2 regions of the Microlunatus sagamiharensis genome follow, and region 1 is predicted to be linked to the other one. Evidence: predicted binding sites of a transcription regulator. Region 1 holds the regulator's gene; the other holds the start of a gene.
What was found. Region 1 encodes HrcA, which represses chaperone genes, less so after heat shock. Its sites were predicted from a motif close to TTGGCACTCGNNNNNNNCGAGTGCCAA; they were not measured.
Positions count from the first base shown of each region.

Region 2: groES (co-chaperone GroES) is a predicted target of HrcA. The motif match lies at 2,073-2,099, and genes of this name have one in related genera.

Region 1 is NZ_LT629799.1:2,361,207-2,367,948, forward strand. Features, by position in the region: gene BLU42_RS10715 (ABC transporter ATP-binding protein) at 1-598, shown strand, start outside; gene BLU42_RS10720 (16S rRNA (uracil(1498)-N(3))-methyltransferase) at 630-1,361, opposite strand; gene dnaJ (molecular chaperone DnaJ) at 1,369-2,538, opposite strand; gene hrcA (heat-inducible transcriptional repressor HrcA) at 2,588-3,583, opposite strand; gene BLU42_RS10735 (MBL fold metallo-hydrolase) at 3,685-4,539, shown strand; gene BLU42_RS10740 (DUF4397 domain-containing protein) at 4,665-5,498, shown strand; gene BLU42_RS10745 (class F sortase) at 5,565-6,278, shown strand; gene BLU42_RS10750 (RNA polymerase sigma factor) at 6,275-6,742, shown strand, end outside.
Region 2 is NZ_LT629799.1:191,616-198,357, reverse strand. Features, by position in the region: gene groL (chaperonin GroEL) at 1-1,592, opposite strand, end outside; gene groES (co-chaperone GroES) at 1,628-1,924, opposite strand; gene BLU42_RS00890 (metallophosphoesterase) at 2,252-3,685, opposite strand; gene BLU42_RS00885 (class I SAM-dependent methyltransferase) at 3,811-5,013, opposite strand; gene tsaD (tRNA (adenosine(37)-N6)-threonylcarbamoyltransferase complex transferase subunit TsaD) at 5,021-6,088, opposite strand; gene BLU42_RS00875 (GNAT family N-acetyltransferase) at 6,085-6,693, opposite strand; gene tsaB (tRNA (adenosine(37)-N6)-threonylcarbamoyltransferase complex dimerization subunit type 1 TsaB) at 6,690-6,742, opposite strand, start outside.

The sequences.
Region 1 (6,742 bases):
GCGCGAGCGCGAGCGGACCGACGAGCTCGTCGAGCGCCTCGAGATGGGCGCGTACTGGTCGACGCCCGTGCGCCAGCTGTCGCTCGGCCAGCGGATGCGCGCCGAGGTCGCGGCGGCGCTGCTGCACGCGCCCCGGCTCGTCGTGCTCGACGAGCCGACCATCGGGCTCGACGTGCTGTCCAAGCAGCGGCTGCGCGAGTTCCTCGTGGCCGAGCGGCGCACGCACGGCACGACGCTGCTGCTCACCACCCACGACATGGGCGACGTCGAGCGGCTCTGCGACCGGGTGCTGCTCGTCGACCGCGGCCGGCTCGCGTACGAGGGCACGCTCGCCGGGCTCTCGCGCACCGTCGGCGCGGAGCGGGTGCTGGTGGTGGACCTGGCGGAGCCGGGGGCGGACCTGGTGACGGTTCCGGGGGCGCGGCACCTCGGGAGCGAGGCGGGCGGGCTGCGCCAGCGGCTGGCGTTCGACGCCGAGGTCACGACCGCGGCCAAGGTCCTCGCCGCCGTCGCCGAGCACGCCGAGGTGGTCGACCTCTCGGTCGAGGAGCCCGACGTCGAGGACGTCGTCCGACGGGTCTACGCGGCGCGCCGCTGAGGTCCGCACAGGCTCGAGGAGCGTCCCGCGGCTAGCGGTTGAGCAGCGCCGCGAGCGCGACCACCCCGGCGGTGGAGGTGCGCAGGACGTGGTCGCCGACGCGGACGGTCCGCGCGCCGGCCTCGTCGAACGCCGCCAGCTCCTCGGGGCTGATGCCGCCCTCGGGCCCGACGACGACCACGACCTCGCCGGCGGCGGGGAGCGGGACCTCGGCGATCGGGGCGCTGGCGTCCTCGTGGAGCACGAGCGCCAGGTCGGCGGCGGCCAGGCGGGCGGCGAGCGCCTTGGTGCCCACCGGGTCCGACACGAGCGGGACGCGGAGCCGGCGCGACTGCTTGGCCGCCTCCCGGGCCGTGCTGCGCCAGCGACCGAGACCGCGCTCGACGCGGTCGGCCGACCAGCGCGCGACCGAGCGCGACGCCTGCCACGGGACGACCTCGTCGACGCCGACCTCGGTCAGCATCTCGACGGCGAGCTCGGCCCGGTCGCCCTTGGCCAGCGCCTGCGCGACGACGAGGCGTACGGGACGGGCGGTCTCGGTGAGCACCTCGGTGACCCGGACCCGCAGACCCGCCTTGCTCGCCTCCACGACCTCGCCACGGACCCCGCCCCCGGAACCGTCGGCGACGAGCACGCGCTCGCCCGCCCGCAGGCGCCGGACGGCGACCGCGTGGTGCCCCTCGGACCCGTCGACCAGCACCTCGCCGCCGACCTGCGGCGAGGTCGAGGCCAGGCTCTCCAGGAGGAAGAGCGCGTCGGTCACCCGCGCGTCACTGCCCGGCGAAGGCGTCGCGCAGGCGGCCGAAGACGCCGCGGCCCTGCTTCTGCACCGTCACCTCGGGCCCGGTCTCCTCACGGAGCTCGGCGAGCTGGCGGAGCAGGTCGCGCTGCTCGTCGTCCAGGCGCGTGGGCGTCTGCACCAGCAGGGTGACGCCGAGGTCGCCGCGGCCGTTGGACCGCAGGCGCGGGACGCCCCAGCCCTCGAGGGCGACGCGGGTGCCCGACTGGGTGCCGGCCGGGACGCTGACGTGCACGTCGCGGTCCTCGTCGTCGGTGTCGGCCAGGTCGGCCTCGAGCGTCTGGACCGTGACCTCGGTGCCGAGCGCGGCCGCGGTCATGGGGATGCGCACCGTCACCTCGAGGTCGTCGCCCTCGCGACGGAACACCTCGTGCGGCGCGACGGCCAGCTCGACGTAGAGGTCGCCGGCCGGGCCGCCGCCGGGGCCGACCTCGCCGTGGGCGGAGAGGTGGATCCGGTTGCCGGTGCTGACGCCGGCCGGGATCTTGACGTTGATCGTGCGGGCCGAGCGGACGCGGCCGTCGCCGGAGCACTCGGGGCACGGGTCGGGGATGACCGAGCCGTAGCCGCCGCAGGTCGGGCAGGGCTGCGTCGTGCGGATGTCGCCGAGGAAGGAGCGCTGGACGTGCGTCACGTCGCCCTGGCCGTGGCAGGTGCGGCAGGTGACGGGCTCGGAACCCTCCTGCGCCCCGGACCCCTTGCAGAGCGGGCACAGCACGGCCGTGTCGACCCGCAGCGGCTTGGTGACGCCGAACGCCGCCTCCGCCAGCTCGAGGTCGAGCCGGACGAGCGCGTCCTGGCCGCGGCGCACGCGCGAGCGCGGGCCGCGGCTGGTCTGCCCGCCGAACATCGCGTCGACGAGGTTGCCGAAGTCGAAGCCGCCCTGGCCGCCGAAGTTGCCGGCGAACCCGCCGCCCATGCCCCCGCCCAGCGGGTCGGCGCCGCGGTCGTAGAGGTCCTTCTTCTTCGGGTCGGCGAGGACCTCGTACGCCTCGGCCACCGCCTTGAAGCGGTCGCCCGCGTCCGGCTCGGTGGCGACGTCGGGGTGGAGCTTCATCGCGAGCTGGCGGTAGGCCTTCTTGATCTGCTCGGGCGACGCGTCGCGGGAGACGCCGAGCGTCTCGTAGTAGTCAGCAGCCATGTCTGGGGTGGGTCATCCTTGCTCGAGGTACGCGATCAGGTGTGCGTGATCAGGGTTGCGCGAGGAAGCGGCCGACGTAGCGCGCGACCGCGCGCACGGAGGCCATCGTCGAGGGGTAGTCCATGCGGGTCGGCCCGACGACCCCGAGGGTGGCACGGCTGCCGTAGCCGCTGGCGACGACCGAGGTCGTCTGGAGCTCCTTCACCGGGTTCTCCTGCCCGATCCGGACGGTGACGCCGTCGGCCGTGGCCTCGCCGAGCAGGGTGAGCAGCACGACCTGCTCCTCCAGCGCCTCGAGCACGGGCTTCATGCTGCTCGGGTCGGCGCCGTAGCGGGTGAGGTAAGGCATCCCGCCGATCACCATGCGGGTCGAGGTCTCGCTGCCGAGCATCTCCAGCAGGGCGGCCACCACGGTGCGCCCGAGCGGCAGCGTCTCCGCTGGGAGCGCATCGAGCAGCGCCGGGAGCGCGGAGCCGGCCTCGACCGGCGTCCGCCCGGCGGCGGCCGCGTTGAGCGCCGTCCGCAGGTCGCCCAGACCGGTCTCCTCGACCTCGGGCACCTCGAGGGAGCGCTGCTCGACGCGCCCGGTGGAGGTGATGAGCACCAGCAACAGCCGGGTCGACGACAGCGACACGAGCTCGACGTGGCGGACCGTGGAGGTGCTCAGCGTCGGGTACTGCACGATCGCGACCTGCTGCGTCGCCTGGGCGAGGAGCCGGACGGTGCGCAGCAGGATGTCGTCGAGGTCGAGCGCCCCGGACAGGAAGGTCTGGATCGCGCGCTGCTCGGCGCTGGAGAGCGGCTTGACCTGCCCGAGCCGGTCGACGAAGAGCCGGTAGCCCTTGTCGGTGGGGATGCGCCCCGCGCTGGTGTGGGGCTGCGTGATGTAGCCCTCCTCCTCCAGCGCGGCCATGTCGTTGCGGACCGTCGCCGGGGAGACGCCGAGGTCGTGCTTGTCGACCAGCGCCTTGGACCCGACCGGCTCCTTGCTGGAGACGTAGTCGGTGACGATGGCCCGGAGCACCTGCAGCTTGCGGTCGTCCATGCTCGCTCCACCACCCCTTCGCCTGCTGTCGCTCGAGTCGCCGCCGTCGTACGCGCGCGAGGCCCTTGGCACTCGCGTGCGGTGAGTGCCAGTGTAGTGCCGTGACCGACGCCGGGCAGGACGCCGAGCCGACCCCGCTGCCGGGCCCCTGGGAGGAGCTCGGGCCCGGCGCCTGGCGCTGCGTCGCCGAGCCGGACGCGGTGAACCTCGTCCTGCTCGCCGGGTCGGAGCGCGCGCTCCTCGTCGACACGGGCTCGACCCCTGCGCAGGGCCGGGCCGTCCGGGCCTCGGTCGCGTCGGTGACCGACGTCCCGCTCGAGGTCGTCGTGGTGACCCACGCGCACCGCGACCACGCCTTCGGCCTGGCAGCGTTCGACGACCTCACCACCGTCGGCCACGAGGACGTCGCCGCGTCCTTGGCCTCGCCGGACGCCCACGCCGACGCGGAGCGGCTCGGGCTCGCGCCGGCCGACCTCGTCGCCCCGAACCGTCCGATCGTGCTCGCCGCGGCCTTCGACCTGGGCGGGCGCCGCGTCGAGGTCGCCCACATCGGCCGGGGCCACACCGGCGCCGACCTGGTCGTGGTCGTGCCCGACGCGGACCTCGTCGTCGCCGGCGACCTCGTCGAGCAGGCCGGTCCGCCGGCCCTGGGCCCGGACTCCTACCTGCACGAGTGGCCGGTCACGCTCGACGGCGTCATCGGCCTGATGACCGGCGCGACCCGAGCCGTCCCCGGTCACGGCGAGCCGGTCGACCGGCCCTTCGTCTACGAGCAGCGGGGCCGGCTCGCGTCGGTCGCCGGGCAGGTCCGGCACCTCGCCGAGACCGGCGTCGGGGTGGACGAGGCGGCCGAGCAGGAGTGGGCGTACCCGTACGCGGTCCTCGCCGCCGGGCTGCCCACGGCCTTCGCGCAGCTGGGTCCCGTGGCGCCGCGCCGCACCCTGCCACTGGCCTGAGGGCGGCCCGCAGGACCGGGCCCAAGGACGCGGGCAGGAGATCCGGGACCCGTTGCATCCGCAGCGGCATCTCGTGCGCAGGACCAGGCACAGGCAAGCCCAGCCCCGCCCCACCTGGAGGTCCGATGCCCACGCCCGCCCGTTCCCGACTGATCCGGGGTTCCCTCGCCCTGGCCGTCACGTCCGGCGCCCTGCTGCTGCCCGCCACCAGCGCTCAGGCCGCCGACACCGCCACCGTCTCGATCCTGCACGCCGTCCCCGGCGCGACCGTCGACGTCTACGCCAACGGCGAGGAGCTGCTCAGCGACTTCGAGCCCGGCACCCTGACCGACCCGCAGCAGCTGCCCGCCGGCACCTACGACCTCAAGGTCGTCGCGGCCGGCGACGGCGCCGACGGCAACGCCGTGGCCGAGCTGGAGGACGCCGAGGTCCCGGCCGGCGCGAACGTCACCGTCGTCGCCCACCTCAACGCCTCGGGCGACCCGCGCCTGACCGCGTACGCCAACGACACCTCCGGCCTCGACGCCGGCCAGGCGCGCCTGATCGTGCGCCACGACGCCGCGGCCCCGGCCGTGGACGTCCGCGCGAACGAGGAGGTCGCCTTCAGCGGCCTCGAGAACCCCGACGAGGACAGCGCCGACCTCGACGCCGGCACGATCAGCGCCGACGTGGTCCTGGCCGGGGAGAGCGACCCGGTCATCGGCCCGGCCGACGTGGACCTCGAGGAGGGCACGACCACCATCGTGTACGCCTGGGGCTCCGCCGAGGACGACAACCTCGACCTGGCCGTGCAGACGATCAGCGGCATGGGCGGCAACCCGGGCGGTGTCCCCGGCGGCTCCGGCGGCCAGGCGGCGATGAGCTCCCCGCTCGCGCTCGGCGCCTTCGGCCTGGGCCTGGTCGGCCTCGTGCTGGCCGGCACCCGGATGGCCGCGCGGACCCGGACCGTCCGGGCCTGAGCGTGCGGCAGGACGACGCGGTGACGCGTGCCGCACGGGTCGGGCCCGCGAGGACCCGGTGACCCGGTGACGCTCGCCACCGCACGACGGGGCGGCTGGCTGTGGCCGGCCGTCCTCGTCGTGTCCGCGCTCCTGCTCGCGGTGGCCGGCCACCAGCTCTTCACCCCGCGCAGCGTGGCGGCCGACGTGCCCGTGACCACGACGGTCGAGGACCCGGCCGGTACGCCGTCCGTAACCCCCTCACCCTCCCCGTCCGCCTCGTCGTCGCCGACGGGGCGGGCGTCCGGGCCGCGCTGGACCACCCGGCCGGCCGCGCCGCGACCGGCCCCCGAGGTCGTGCCGCCCGAGCGGCTCCTCGCCCGCTCGGTCGGGCTGGACCTGCCCGTCGTGGCCGAGGGCGTCGACGACCGCGGCCAGATGGCCCTGCCCGAGCGGCCCACCGAGCTCGGCTGGTACCGCTTCGGACCCACGCCGGCCGACCGCCGCGGCGCCGTGGTCCTTGCCGGTCACGTCGACAGCGAGCGCTACGGCGCCGGACCCCTGGAGCGCGCCGCCGGCCTGGAGAAGGGCGACCGCATCGAGGTGCGCGACCGTGCGGGCCGCACCACCACGTACGCGGTCGGCGCCGTCCAGCGGATCCGCAAGGCCGACTTCTCCCCCGACGACGTCTTCTCCCGGTCCGGGAAGCCCGTGCTGCGCCTGATCACCTGCGGCGGGCCCTACGAGCCGAGGCGCGGCGGCTACCAGGACAATCTCGTCGTGACGGCGGAGCGCCGGTGAGCGCCGAGGTCGCGGGCGCGCAGCCGTCCCCGCTGGTGCCCGTCGTGCAGGAGCTGGGCCGGCGGGCCGTCGAGCGGGTGGTCGGGACGGAGGACGCAGACCGTACGGGGCCGGAGGACCGGACCGTAGGGGTGCACGGCGCGGACGGGGAGGGGCGGGCGGACGAGGTGGTCGGCGAGCTCGGGGCGGACCCCGGGGTGGACCTCGGGGTGGACCTCGGGGTGGACCTCGGGGTGGAGGAGGCGCGCATCGCGCGCGGGTTCGCCGCGGGCGACCGCGCGTGCCTCGAGGAGGCCTACCGCCGCTGGGCCCCGCTGGTCCACACCCTCGCGCGCCGCGAGCTGCGCCGGACGGTCGACGCCGAGGACGTGACGCAGCAGGTCTTCGTCAGCGCGTGGCGCAGCCGCGCCGACTACTCCCCCGGCCGCGGGAGCCTCCCGGGCTGGCTGGTCGGCATCACCCGC
Region 2 (6,742 bases), 2.2 Mb from region 1:
GCGGCTGCGGGCTCCTCCTCCTCGGGCTTGTCCACCACGAGGGTCTCCGTGGTGAGCAGCAGCGCGGCGATCGACGCGGCGTTGGCCAGCGCGGAGCGCGTGACCTTGACCGGGTCGATGACGCCCGCGGCGATCAGGTCGCCGTACTCGTCGGTGCCCGCGTTGTAGCCGGAACCGGGCTCCATCTCGGCGACCTTCGAGGTCACGACGTAGCCCTGGACGCCACCGTTCTCGGCGATCCAGCGCAGCGGCTCGACGACCGCGCGACGCACGATCCCGACACCGGTCCGCTCGTCACCGGTCAGACCCAGGTCACCGTCCAGCGCCTTCGACGCGTGGATGATGGCCGAGCCGCCGCCGGCGACGATGCCCTCCTCGATGGCCGCACGCGTCGCGGACACGGCGTCCTCGATGCGGTGCTTCTTCTCCTTGAGCTCGACCTCGGTGGCCGCGCCGACCTTGATCACGCAGACGCCGCCGGCGAGCTTGGCGACCCGCTCCTGCAGCTTCTCGCGGTCCCAGTCGGAGTCGGTCCGCTCGATCTCGGAGGAGAGCTGAGCGACGCGCGCCTTCACGGCCTCCGCGTCACCCGCGCCGTCGACGATCGTGGTGTTGTCCTTGGTCACCACGACGCGACGGGCGCGGCCCAGCACCTCGAGGCCGACCTGGTCGAGCTTGAGCCCGACCTCGGGCGCCACCACGGTGCCGCCGGTGAGGATCGCGATGTCCTCGAGCATGGCCTTGCGGCGGTCGCCGAAGGCCGGTGCCTTGACCGACACCGAGGTGAAGGTGCCGCGGATCTTGTTGACCACGAGCGTGGACAGCGCCTCGCCGTCGACGTCCTCGGCCACCACGAAGAGGGTGCCCGACGCGCCGATGACCTTCTCCAGCAGCGGGAGGAGGTCGCTCATCGAGGAGACCTTGCCCGAGTTGATCAGGATGTAGGGGTTGTCGAGGACCGCCTCCATCCGCTCCGGGTCGGTCACGAAGTACGGCGACAGGTAGCCCTTGTCGAACTGCATGCCCTCGGTGAACTCGAGCTCGGTGCCCATGGTGTTCGACTCGTCGACGGTGATCACGCCGTCCTTGCCGACCTTGTCGAACGCCTCGGCGATCAGGCCGCCGATCTCGGCGTCGCGCGCCGAGATGGTGGCCACCGACGCCATGTCGGAGGTCGTCTGGACCTCGCGGGCGATCTCGTGCAGGCGCTTCGTGACGGCCTCGACCGCCGCGTCGATGCCGCGCTTGAGCCCGATCGGGCTGGCGCCGGATGCGACGGCGCGCAGACCCTCGTGGACCAGGGCCTGGGCGAGGACGGTCGCGGTCGTCGTGCCGTCACCGGCGACGTCGTTCGTCTTGGTGGCGACCTCCTTGGCGAGCTGCGCGCCGAGGTTCTCGTACGGGTCGTCGAGCTCGACCTCACGGGCGACGGTCACGCCGTCGTTCGTGATGGTCGGGGCGCCCCACTTCTTGTCGAGGACGACGTAGCGGCCCTTGGGGCCGAGCGTCACCTTCACGGTGTTGGCGAGGACGTCGACGCCGCGCTCGAGCGAGCGGCGCGCCTCCTCGTCGAACTGGAGGATCTTGGCCATGTGTGTGCTGGTTCCTCTGCTTCGGTGCTGCGGACTTACTTGGTGACGACCGCGAGGATGTCGCGGGCGTTCAGCAGCAGCAGGTCGTTGCCGTCGTAGCGCACCTCGGTGCCGCCGTACTTGCTGAAGATGACGACGTCGCCCTCGGCTACGTCGAGCGGGACGCGCTGGCCGTTGTCGTCGATGCGGCCGGGGCCGGTCGCGATGACCTTGCCCTCCTGCGGCTTCTCCTTGGCGGTGTCCGGGATGACCAGACCGAAGGAGGTGGTGGTCTCGGCTTCGAGCGGCTGGACGAGGATGCGGTCCTCGAGCGGCTTGATCGTGCTCGCCACGTCAGGCCCCTTTCACGGGTGTGTGCGGATCGTTCCGCGGTGTCTGTGATGTCTGGGTGGCCGGGGCGTCGTCGCGGGTGCCGTCCCGTCCGCCGACGCGGACCGGGGTCCGCGCTGGCACACTCCTCGTCGGAGTGCTAACTCGACATTAGCACTCGCCCTGACCGAGTGCCAGAAGGCCCCGGGCCCCGAGGAGGAGGGGCACCGTCCGGGGCTCAGCGAGCCCCGGAACGGCACACGGCCCCGGACCTGAGGGTCCGGGGCCGTGCCGCCGGCGCCCGGCCCAAGGGGGGGGAGGGCCGCACGCCGCGTCTGGTGCTGCTCGCGTCAGCGGACGAAGTCTAGTCCCGAGATCGTCTGCGAGTACTCGCCCCAGGTCTGGTTCGTGTACGGCGCGTAGATGTACGTCGACAGGCTGTCGTTGGTCGGGTCGACCTTCAGCATGCGGACCGGGTTCGTCTTGGCGTCGTGCATGGTGGTCAGGAACGAGTAGATCTTGTTGCCGTTCTTGCCGGTGTCGACCCGGGCCTTCTCCGCGTAGCCGACGTGGCCGGAGAAGACCATCTTGATGTTCGGGTACTGGCTGACGAGCTGGTCGAAGAGCTTCTGCCCGCTCGTGTCGCCGTAGCCCTGGTTGGACGAGTCGATGTCGCCGCCGCCGTTGAGGTAGCTGTGCGTCGAGACGATGACGTTGTAGTCGGGGTGCGAGGCGACGACCTGCTTGGCCCAGGTCACCACGCCCGGCCGCGCGCAGAACTCGAGGTTGAGGACCATCCACTTGAGCCCGCCCGCGGTGTAGAGCGAGTAGGTGTTGTCGATCTTGCCGGCCTCGTACGCCCCGCCCACGTCGCCGTAGTCGGCGGCGTCGAAGAAGCTGTTGAAGGTCGACGTGTCGCGCTGGAGCTTGTAGGTGTTCTTGGGGTCACGGGCGCTGCCGCCGACACCGGTCGCCTCGGTGTCGTGGTTGCCGATGCTCAGCGAGTACGGGATGTCCGCGTCGTGGAGCACGTCCATGGCCGCCTTGGCGACCTTCATCTGGCCGTGGTCGTCGGTGTCCCAGTTGACGACGTCACCGGTGTGGTCGACGAAGGCCAGCCCGGGCTGCTTGGCGAGCCAGGTGGTCCGGTTCTTCATCCGCGGGTCGGTCGGGCTGACGACCTCCATCTGGCTGTCGGGGATGACGGCGAAGCTGAACGCGCTGCCGTCCGGCTCCGGCGTCGGCGTCGGCTCGGTGGGCGCGGGGTCACCCGCGTCGCCGGCGGCGTAGAACGAGACGCCCTGGGAGCTCCAGCCGTCGTCGGCCAGCGCGCTGCGGTCGCTCGACGACACCGCCATGCGGTGCTTGTCGCCCTTGGCGTAGCGGTAGACCGGCACGGCGCAGTCGTCGGCCTCGGGGAGGACGTAGAAGCGGACGCCCTGGTCCTCGTAGCCCTCGTCGACGAAGGAGGAGACCTCGCCCGACTTCGCCGTGAAGAGGAAGTCGTTGGCGGACTTGTCGTACATGCGGTGCACGCCGACCAGGCCGTCCTCGTTGCTGCGCGAGGCAGTGAACAGCTCGCCCTCGTCGTCGGTGAAGCCGAGCAGCACCGCGCTCAGGACCTCGGTGGTCCAGTTGGTCAGCAGCGAGGCGCCGTTCTTGGGCTTGACCGTCTGGTAGATCGAGTCGTCGAGCGGGGCGCAGGCCCCGGTCGCGGAGGCGGCGGGTGCAGCGGATGCGCTGGGCGCGAACGCGGCGCTCGCCACGGCGGTGGCGAGCGCCACCGTCCACAGTCGTCGTGCGCGGGCAGTAGGCATTCTCAGGTCTCCTCGTGTTCGTCCCCCGGACGTCGCGGCCGACCATAGCCGAGTTCCCATTCAATTATAAACTTTCGGTAACGAGATAATGATCATGTAACACGATCACCCGGACTGTGGCAGCGGTGCACGACCAGGGCCACCGCGCCGTCGGGGGTGCGGCTCAGGATCAGGGTCGCGGAGGCGGATCCCTGCGGACGCAGGGATCGGCGCAGGTCGACGGGGTCGACGTCGAGACCCCTCCGCTTGATCTCGAGAGTGCCGATCCCCCGCTCCCGGACCCAGCGACGGAGCCGCTTGAGGTCGTACGGGAGCACCTCCTCCACCTCGAACGCGGTCGCTCCCGGGACGCTCACCAGCGTGTCCGACGTGAGGTAGGCGATCTGGGCGTCGAGCAGGCCCGCGCCGAGCCGCTCCCCCAGCGCCGCGACGGCGCCGGCGCGGATGACCGCGCCGTCCGGCTCGTGGACGTAGGTCCCGACGGGACGCACCTCGAGCCGCGCGTCGGTGGCGACGAGACGCTCCGCCGGCCACAGCAGCGCGCTCCGGCGGCCGGCGACGCTCCCCGGGCCGCTCCACACCCCGACCTCGACGACGTCGCCGCCGTGGCTGACCCACTCCGCCTCGGACTCCCGTGGCACCAGGGCGTGCGGCAGCGCCGGGCCGAGCTTGACACCGAGCACGCGCTCGGGCGACGCGAGCGCCAGCAGCGTCGAGAGGTCCGGGCTGAAGTCCTGCGCGCGCCAGACCCGGCCGCGGGCGTCCCGGCGGGCCGGGTCGGCGAACACGCCGTCCCCGGGCTCGAGCCCGGCGCCCAGCACGTCGGCGACGTCGGCGACGACGACCTCGGCCTTCGCGTGGCCCCCGCCCGCCCGGGCCGCCTCGACCGCACCGGCGAGGTTCGCCCGGGCGACGTCGGCCGTCGCGGGGTCGCGCTCGACGGCCACGACGTCCAGCCCGGCCCGGACGAAGGCGACGGCGTCGGCGCCGATCCCGCAGCCCAGGTCGACCACCCGCCGTACGCCCGCGTCGACGAAGCGCCGGGCGTGCAGCGCCGCGACGTCGGGACGGGTGGCCTGCTCCAGCCCGTCCCGGGTGAGCCAGAGCCCCAGCGCCGCGTCCCCGAACTTGGACCGCGCCCGCCGGCGCAGGACCACCTGGGTGAGGGCCGCGGCGGCGAGGTCGGGACCGAAGCGGTTCCGCAGGCGGGTGCCTGCACCCAGGGAGCCCGGGTCCGCCTCGGCCTCGGCCGCGGCCAGCGCCTCGACCGTGAGCCCGAGCGGGAGCGCGGTCACGAGCCGCTCAGACCAGGACGCGGCTGACGGGCAGCGACGAGTCCGCCCCGAGCTCGGGGCCGGAGGGGCGGCCCCCGGCGAGGATCACCTCGGTGCCGAGGACGGCGATCATCGCGCCGTTGTCGGTGCACAGCCCCGGGCGGGGCGTGCGCAGCGCGACCCCGGCCTCGGCAGCCCGCTCCGCGAGCAGGGCGCGCAGCCGGCCGTTGGCGGCGACCCCGCCGCCGATCAGCAGGTCCCGTGCGTCGGTCGCGGCGCAGGCGTCGAGGGCCTTGGCGCTCAGCACGTCGCAGACCGCCTCCTGGAAGCTCGCCGCGACGTCGGCCAGCGGGACGTCGAGGCCGTCGCGCTCGCGGGTCTCGACCCAGCGCGCCACGGCGGTCTTGAGGCCGGAGAAGGAGAAGTCGAAGCGGTGCCGCTCGAGGTCGCGGGCGGAGGTGAGCCCGCGCGGGAAGGCGATCGCGCGGGGGTCGCCCGTCGCCGCCCGGTCGATCACGGGCCCGCCGGGGTAGGGCAGGCCGAGCAGTCGGGCGACCTTGTCGTACGCCTCCCCCGCCGCGTCGTCGATCGTCGCGCCGAGCTCGACGATCCCGCGCCCGCCCTCCTTGCGGCTGGCGTTCCCCGCGATGTCGTCGACGAGCAGCAGCGAGGTGTGGCCGCCCGAGACGAGCAGGGCGACGCTGGGCGTCGGCAGCGGACCGTGCTCCAGCAGGTCCACCGCCACGTGGCCGGCGAGGTGGTTGACCCCGTAGAGCGGCTTGCCCAGCGCGTACGCGAGCGCCTTCGCCGCCGCGACGCCGACGACCAGGGCGCCCATCAGCCCGGGACCGGCGGTCACGGCGACCGCGTCGATCTCGGTGAGGTCGACGTCGGCCTCGGCGCAGGCACGTTCCAGCGTCGGCAGCATCGCCTCGAGGTGGGCGCGGCTGGCGATCTCGGGCACCACGCCGCCGAAGCGCGCGTGCAGCTCGACGCTCGAGGCGACCTCGTTGGCGAGCAGCTCGTGGCCCCGCACGATCCCCACGCCGGTCTCGTCGCAGGAGCTCTCGATGCCCAGGACGAGCGGGCCGGTCACGGTGCCTCCTCGGGCTCGGGTGCGGGCTCCGCCGACGGCTCGAACCCGGTGCGCTCGGCCGCGAGGTCGGTCTCGGTGTCGCGGACGGCCTCGGCGAAGCGGCCCGGCCAGGTCTCGAGGTCGTAGAGCTTCATGATCAGCGCGTGGCGGCCGGGGCCGTAGTAGTCGCGGCGCACGTGCAGCTGCTCGAAGCCGAGCCGCGCGTAGAGGGCGGTCGCCGCCTCGTTGGTCCACTCGACCTCGAGCATGACGGCCCGGGCGCCCGCGTGCCGCACCGCGAGGAGCCCGGCGCGCACCAGCCGGAGCCCGACGCCCTGCCGGCGGTGGGTCGGCGCGACGACGACCCGGTGCAGGTCGGCCAGCTCGCCGACCGTCGACAGCGCGACGACGCCCGCAGGCTGCGCGCCGCGCGCGAGCAGGACCGTCCGGCCCTGCCCGAGCAGCTCGCCCGCCCAGCTCCGCTCGCTCCAGCGCTCGTCGGGGGCGAAGCCCTCCTCCTCGAGGCGCAGGATCGCGGGCAGGTCGTCGCGCCGCGCGGGGAGGAGGCTGAGCTGCAGCGAGGCCACGGAGGGCTCGAGCCCGGCCGCCGCGCCCTCGGCGCTCACCGGCGCACCGCCTGGTCCGGCGGGAGCCGCAGCACCGACTTGCGGCGGC